Regions from separate parts of the Streptomyces sp. NBC_00005 genome, predicted to be linked through region 1. Evidence: riboswitches for the same ligand, from Rfam matches in the RefSeq annotation. Region 1 holds a riboswitch; the other holds the start of a gene.

Evidence for each region. Region 1 has a riboswitch for S-adenosylmethionine ahead of OG303_RS35510 (aminotransferase class V-fold PLP-dependent enzyme). Riboswitches for the same ligand answer to the same signal wherever they lie in the genome.
Region 2: it holds a riboswitch for S-adenosylmethionine, as region 1 does, so the genes downstream of both, thrC (threonine synthase) here and OG303_RS35510 (aminotransferase class V-fold PLP-dependent enzyme) in region 1, are expected to answer to the same signal.

The regions. Positions count from the first base shown of each region.
Region 1 is NZ_CP108316.1:7,745,779-7,749,180, reverse strand. Features, by position in the region: gene OG303_RS35515 (Lrp/AsnC family transcriptional regulator) at 1-82, shown strand, start outside; gene OG303_RS35510 (aminotransferase class V-fold PLP-dependent enzyme) at 115-1,476, opposite strand; SAM riboswitch class IV at 1,640-1,756, opposite strand; gene trpD (anthranilate phosphoribosyltransferase) at 1,828-2,892, opposite strand; gene OG303_RS35500 (cytochrome bc complex cytochrome b subunit) at 3,035-3,402, opposite strand, start outside.
Region 2 is NZ_CP108316.1:5,964,884-5,968,285, reverse strand. Features, by position in the region: gene OG303_RS27495 (ubiquitin-like small modifier protein 1) at 73-348, opposite strand; gene thrC (threonine synthase) at 465-1,748, opposite strand; SAM riboswitch class I at 1,766-1,922, opposite strand; gene OG303_RS27485 (glucosyl-3-phosphoglycerate synthase) at 2,119-3,063, shown strand; gene OG303_RS27480 (trehalose-6-phosphate synthase) at 3,172-3,402, shown strand, end outside.

The sequences.
Region 1 (3,402 bases):
GGGCACGGACACGCACGTCGCGTTCCGCACCTACTCCCAGCACGACCTGGAGGCGGCGTTCGCGATCGGTCTGGACTCCTGACCGCCGAACACCGCCTCCGGGCGTAGCACTGCTCAGACCGCGGGGACGCAGCGGCCGTCCTCCGTGCGGTACCGCCACTGCGCGCCATCGCGCACGAGCTCCTTCACGGCGGTCACGAAGCGCTCGACGTGCTCGTCGGGGGTGCCGGCGCCGAAGCTGACGCGGATCGCGTTGAGGGACTTCTCGCCGGGCGCGGCCTCGGGGGCGCCGCATTCGCCCTGAGTCTGCGGGTCGCTGCCCAGGAGGGTGCGCACCAGCGGATGGGCGCAGAAGAGACCGTCGCGGACGCCGATGCCGTACTCGGCGGAGAGCGCAGCGGCGAAGTGCGAGCTGTTCCAGCCCTCGACGACGAAGGAGATCACGCCGACGCGGGGCGCGTCGGCGCCGAAGAGGGAGAGGACCCGGACCTCGGGCACCTCGGCGAGGCCCGCACGGACGGTGTCGATCAGGTGCTGCTCACGGGCGACCAGGGTGTCGAAGCCGGCCTCGGTGAGGGCCTTGCAGGCCGAGGCGATGGAGTAGGCGCCGATGACGTTGGGCGACCCCGCCTCGTGCCGGGCGGCGGTGTCGTGCCACTCCACGTCCACTCCCCCGTCCTCGCGCCGCGTGACCTTGCGGCTGGCGCCGCCGCCCGCGAGGTACGGGTCGGCCGCCTGCAGCCAGTCGGCGCGGCCGGCCAGCACGCCGGAGCCGAAGGGCGCGTACAGCTTGTGCCCGGAGAAGGCGATCCAGTCGACGTCGAGGTCCTGTACGGAGACCGGGTGGTGCGGGGCGAGCTGGGCGGCGTCCAGGACGATGCGGGCGCCGTGGGCGTGGGCGGCGGCCGCCAGCTCGCGCACGGGCCACAGCTCGCCGGTGACGTTGGAGGCGCCGGTGACGCAGACCAGGGCCGGGCCGTACGGGTCGCGGTCGGCGAGGGCGCGCTCCAGGGTCTCGACGGCCGCCCGCGGGGTGCGCGGGGCGTTGAGATAGGTGACCCGGGCGTCCTTCCAGGGCAGCAGGCTGGCGTGGTGCTCGGTCTCGAAGACGAAGACCTGGCAGTCGGCGGGCAGGGCCTGGGCCAGAAGGTTGAGGGAGTCGGTCGTCGACCGGGTGAAGACCAGCTGGTCGTCGGCCCGGCAGTCCAGGAACTCGGCGACCGTCCTGCGGGCGTTCTCGAAGAGGTCGGTCGACAGCTGGGAGAGGTACCCGGCGCCGCGGTGGACACTGCCGTAGTACGGGGCGTAGGCCGCCACGTCGTCCCACACCCGCTGGAGGGCCGGGGCGCTGGCCGCATAGTCGAGCGCGGCGTAGGTGACCTCGCCGCCCGTCACGAGCGGGACGGTGACATCCCGTCCCAGAACGGGCAGCTGGGCACAAAGGGTCTGGGCGGCGGCAGCGGTGGAGACAGACATGGCGAACTCCTGTGAGAAGCAAGAAGAATCACCGCGCGAGCAGCTACGGCTCAAGCACGGAGAAAGTGAAAGGGGTGTGTGGAGGCGGGGCTCTACGCCCTATCGCATTCGCTTGCTCACAGAAGGCTCCCTCGATGACCAGGACCCCTGGCGTTTCTCGAGGGGTCCGCGCTTGCCGTAGACCTCGCTGCCTACGACCTGGTCTTCACCCGGGGCACCCCGCCACGGACGGAGGGTTGCCGGACAGTCGGCCGGGGCCTCATGACTGTCACTCATGACCTGAACAGGAACGTACGTGAAGTGATCGCGGTCCCGCAACTCCTGTCCGGATTACGGGACCGCGCTCCCCCGCTATGCGTTGCTCGCGGCCACCCAGCGCTCCAGCGCCCGCTTGGCCGCGCCCGAGTCGATCGACTCCGCCGCCTTGGCCATGCCGGCCCGGATCTGCTCGGCCAGCGTCCCGGGGCCCGGGTCGAGCGCCACGAGCGCCGCGGCCGAGTTCAGCACCACGGCGTCCCGTACGGGACCCGTCTCGCCGTCGAGGAGCCGGCGGGCGACCTCCGCGTTGAACGACGGGTCACCGCCCCGCAGCGCCTCCACCGGCACCAGCTCGATGCCGACGTCCCGCGGGTCGAAGCTCTCCTCGGTGACCTTGCCGTCGCGGACGACCCAGACGTGGGAGGTGGCGGTGGTCGTCAGCTCGTCGAGGCCGTCGTCGCCGCGGAAGACCAGGGAGGAGTTGCCCCGCTCGGCCAGGACGCCCGCGATCATCGGCGCGATCCGCGGGTCGGCGACGCCGACCGCCTGGGCCTTCACCTTTGCCGGGTTGGTCAGCGGACCGAGCGCGTTGAAGACCGTCCGGATGCCCAACTGGCCGCGGGCGGCGGCCACATGACGCAGCGCCGGGTGGAACTTCACCGCGAAGCAGAAGGTGATGCCCGCCTCCTCCGCGACCTCGGCCACCCGCCGGGGCGTGAGGTCGAGGTTGACGCCCAGCTTCTCCAGGACGTCCGAGGAGCCGGATGCCGACGAGGCCGCGCGGTTGCCGTGCTTGACGACCTTCGCGCCGGTGCCGGCCACCACGATCGACGACATCGTGGAGATGTTCACCGTCTTCGCGCCGTCGCCGCCCGTACCGACGATGTCGACCGTGCGGCCCGACACCTCGATCACGTTGGCGTGCTCGTACATCGCCCGGACCACGCCGGTGATCTCCTCGACGGTCTCGCCCTTGGCGCGCAGCGCCACCACGAAACCGGCGATCTGCGCGTCGGTGGCCTCGCCGCGCATGATCTGGTCCATCGCCCAGGCCGTCGCGTCGGCGCTCTGGTCACGGCCGTACAGCAGGGCGTTCAGTACCTCGGGCCAGGAACGGCCCGCCGCGGTGTCGCCTCCAGCGGGGGTCACAGCGCTCATAAGGCCGCTCCTGGGTGTCGTAGAAGGGGGAATTCCTCTAGGAAGTCCGACCCCCACCCTATCCAGCCGGAAGGCAAGGCGAAGGGCCCCGTCCGAACACCGGACGGGGCCCTTCTACCGTGGCTGTGGCGAGCCGCAGCGATCAGTGGTGGCCGTGGCCGCTCGTGATCTCCTTGTACTCCTCGACGGTCGGCTTCGGAATCTGGGACTCGTCGCCGTAGTACGCCTCGCTGAGCTTGGCGCGCAGCTTCTCGGAGCCCTTCACCTTGCGCTCGACGCCGTTCTCGTCGGTGGTCGCACCGATCTCGAGCGGCTTGTACTGCTCGTGCGCCGTGAGGGTGTGCAGCGCGTCCTGGCTGAGCGGCTCGTGGACCTCGATGAACTCACCGTGCGGCAGACGCTTGATGATGCCCGACTCGCGGCCGTGCAGCACCTTGTCCTTGTCGCGGCGCTGGAGGCCGAGGCAGATCCGCTTGGTGGCGATGAACACGAGCACCGGCACCAGGAAGA
Region 2 (3,402 bases), 1.8 Mb from region 1:
AGGGGGCAATTCGGTGAACTCTCGGTAACTGGCGTTACCCACGGTAATAATCGGGGCGTTCGACCTGTTCGGTCAGCCCCCGGCGACGGCCGGGATGATCGAGACGCCCGCACCGTCCGGAGTCGCCGTCTCCAGCCCCTGCTCGAACCGCACGTCGTCGTCGTTCACGTACACGTTGACGAACCGCCGCAGCTTGCCCTGGTCGTCGAGGACGCGGGCCGCGATCCCGGTGTGGTTCTTCTCCAGGTCGGCGATGACGTCGGCCAGTGTCGCCCCTTCGGCGGTGACCTCGGCCTGCCCGCCGGTGTAGGTGCGCAGGATGGTGGGGATGCGGACGGAAACGCTCATGTTCAAGACCTCCGGTCAGGTACAGCGCCCCATCAGGGGCGCGGGGCTGCAATGAATGTGCGGCTGCCGCCGCGTGGGCGCGACCAGCCCCCACCGGCCCGCAGAAGAACTACGACTCAGCCGAGACCAGCGTCCCGGAACGACTCGAGGTTGGGACGAATGGTCGCAGTCAGCCCGGTGTCGGCCACCGCGTCCAACGTCTTCAGCCCATCACCGGTGTTGAGCACGACCGTGGTCAGGGTCGGGTCCAGCAGACCGTTCTCGATCAGCTTCTTCGTCACGCCGACGGTCACCCCGCCGGCGGTCTCCGCGAAGATCCCCTCGGTCCGGGCAAGCAGCCGAATCGCATCCACGACCTGCTCGTCGTTCACGTCCTCCACCGCACCGCCGGTACGGCGAGCGATGTCGAGGACATACGGCCCGTCCGCCGGGTTACCGATCGCCAGCGACTTCGCGATGGTGTTCGGCTTCTGCGGCCGTACGACGTCGTGCCCCGCCTTGTACGCGACGGAAACCGGGCTGCATCCCTCGGCCTGCGCGCCGAAGATCTTGTACGGCTTGTCCTCGACGAGCCCGAGCCTGATCAGTTCCTGCAGACCCTTGTCGATCTTCGTGAGCTGCGAGCCCGAGGCGATCGGCACGACCAGCTGGTCCGGCAGCTGCCAGCCGAGCTGCTCGCAGATCTCGTACGCCAGGGTCTTGGAGCCCTCCGCGTAGTAGGGCCGCAGGTTGACGTTGACGAAGCCCCAGCCCTCGCCGGCCGGGTCGCCGATCAGCTCGGAGCAGAAACGGTTCACGTCGTCGTAGTTGCCCTCGATGCCGACGAGCTCGCCGCCGTAGACCGCGGCCATGACGACCTTGCCCTGCTCCAGGTCGTGCGGGATGAACACGCACGAGCGGAAGCCGGCGCGGGCGGCGGCGGCACCCACCGCGCCGGCGAGGTTGCCGGTGGAGGAGCAGGAGAGGGTGGTGAAGCCGAAAGCACGCGCGGCCTCGATGGCCTGGGCGACGACGCGGTCCTTGAAGGAGTGGGTCGGGTTGCCGGAGTCGTCCTTGACGAAGAGCTTGCCGGCCTCGACGCCGAGCTCGCGGGCCAGGTTGTCGGCCTTGACGAGCTTGGTCCAGCCCGGGTTGATGTTCGGCTTGTCCGCCACGTCCGCCGGGACGGGCAGCAGGGGCGCGTAACGCCAGATGTTCGCGGGACCCGCCTCGATCTGCTTGCGGAGCTCCTCGGTGTCGTAGGCCGAGAACTCGTACGCGATCTCGAGCGGGCCGAAACACTCCTCGCAGGCGAAGACCGGACCGAGGGGTACCCGGTGACCGCACTCGCGGCACGAGAGAGCCGTGGCGGGACCCAGATCGACGGTGTTCGTGGTGCTTGCAACAGTCTGCGCAGCCATGGAGGCGAGGCCCTTTCTCCTCATCTTCCTCACGACGCATCTCGCCGTGAGACGGATTTGGCACCTTCCCTAGCCGGGAGCCTCGCGTGAACGATCAACACTGATCTACGAGAGCCGACTGGAGGGTTGCCGGGGCTTCATCGGGCCGTATCCCTCTGCCCCTCTGGATGAGCGGTATGCGGTTGTTTAACTCGTTGAACACGAGACGACCCCCGACATGCGATGGTCATCAGCGTTGTCCAAGACTGTAACCGAAGGCCAGGACAGTTGAGATAGTCGTCCGAACCGCGAGATGGCTCTGCTCATCGGCTGCCACCGCAGCGGGCGGCAGATCACACTCTCGCTGACAGAACGCAGAGGAGCCGCCTACGTGCTGGAAGAAGTCGAGCGCTGGCTGAGCACCCACTCCTGGTCGGTGACCGATCGCCCGCTGCACAAGATTCTGGCTGCCAAGCAGCGCACGGGACAGTCGGTCAGCGTGGTGCTGCCCGCTCTCAACGAGGAGGAGACGGTCGGCGACATAGTCGCCGTGATCCGTCACGACCTCATGCAGCAGGTCCCACTCGTCGACGAGATCGTCGTCGTCGACTCGGGGTCCACCGACCGCACGTCCGAGGTCGCCGCGGCGGCCGGGGCCAGGGTCGTGCACCGCGATGACATCCTGCCCCGCATCGCGACCGTCCCCGGCAAGGGCGAGGTGCTGTGGCGCTCGCTCCTCGTCGCCAGCGGGGACATCGTCTGCTTCATCGACGCCGACCTGAAGGAGTTCTCCTCCGATTTCGTCTCCGGCATCGTGGGCCCGCTGCTCACCGATCCCGGGATCGATCTGGTCAAGGGCATGTACGACCGCCCGCTCGGCGGCGCCGCGGGCCAGGGCGGCCGGGTCACCGAGCTGATGGCGCGCCCGCTGCTGAACATGCACTGGCCGCAGCTGGCCGGCTTCGTGCAGCCGCTCGGCGGGGAGTACGCGGCCCGCCGCAGCCTGCTGGAACAGCTGCCGTTCCCGGTCGGGTACGGCGTCGAGCTGGGCATGCTGGTCGACGCCCTGCATCTGGTGGGCCTCGACGCGCTCGCCCAGGTGGACGTCGGCGTGCGCAAGCACCGGCACCAGGACGGGCAGGCGCTGGGCCGCATGGCCGCCGCGATCTACCGCACGGCGCAGCTCAGGCTGGCCCGCGGGCATCTCATCCGGCCGTCGCTGACCCAGTTCGAACGGGGCGCGGACGGCTTCGAACCGCGCACCTTCTCCGTGGACACCGAGGAGCGGCCGCCGATGGTGGAGATCGCCGAGTACGCGGCGCGCAAGGTTGCCTGACGGTTGCCCGAGGGAGGCACGTTACGTGCGCTCACGTGCCGTATACGGACCACCCGCGGAGGGCAACCAAACGTTTGAGCGTTTCCGGGCCGGGCTAGGTTGAGGCTTATGGCTTCCACGCACGACGCTGCTCATCAGGTGCTGGTCGCGTCCAACCGCGGCCCGGTTTCGTACGAAGTGCGGGAGGACGGCTCGCTGGCCGCCAAGCGTGGCGGCGGCGGGCTGGTCTCCGGCCTGTCGGCGATCGGGCCGGACGCGGGCGCCCTGTGGGTGTGCTCGGCGCTGTCCGACGGCGACCGGGAGGCGGTCCGGCGCGGGGTCGGCGAGGACGGCGTGCGG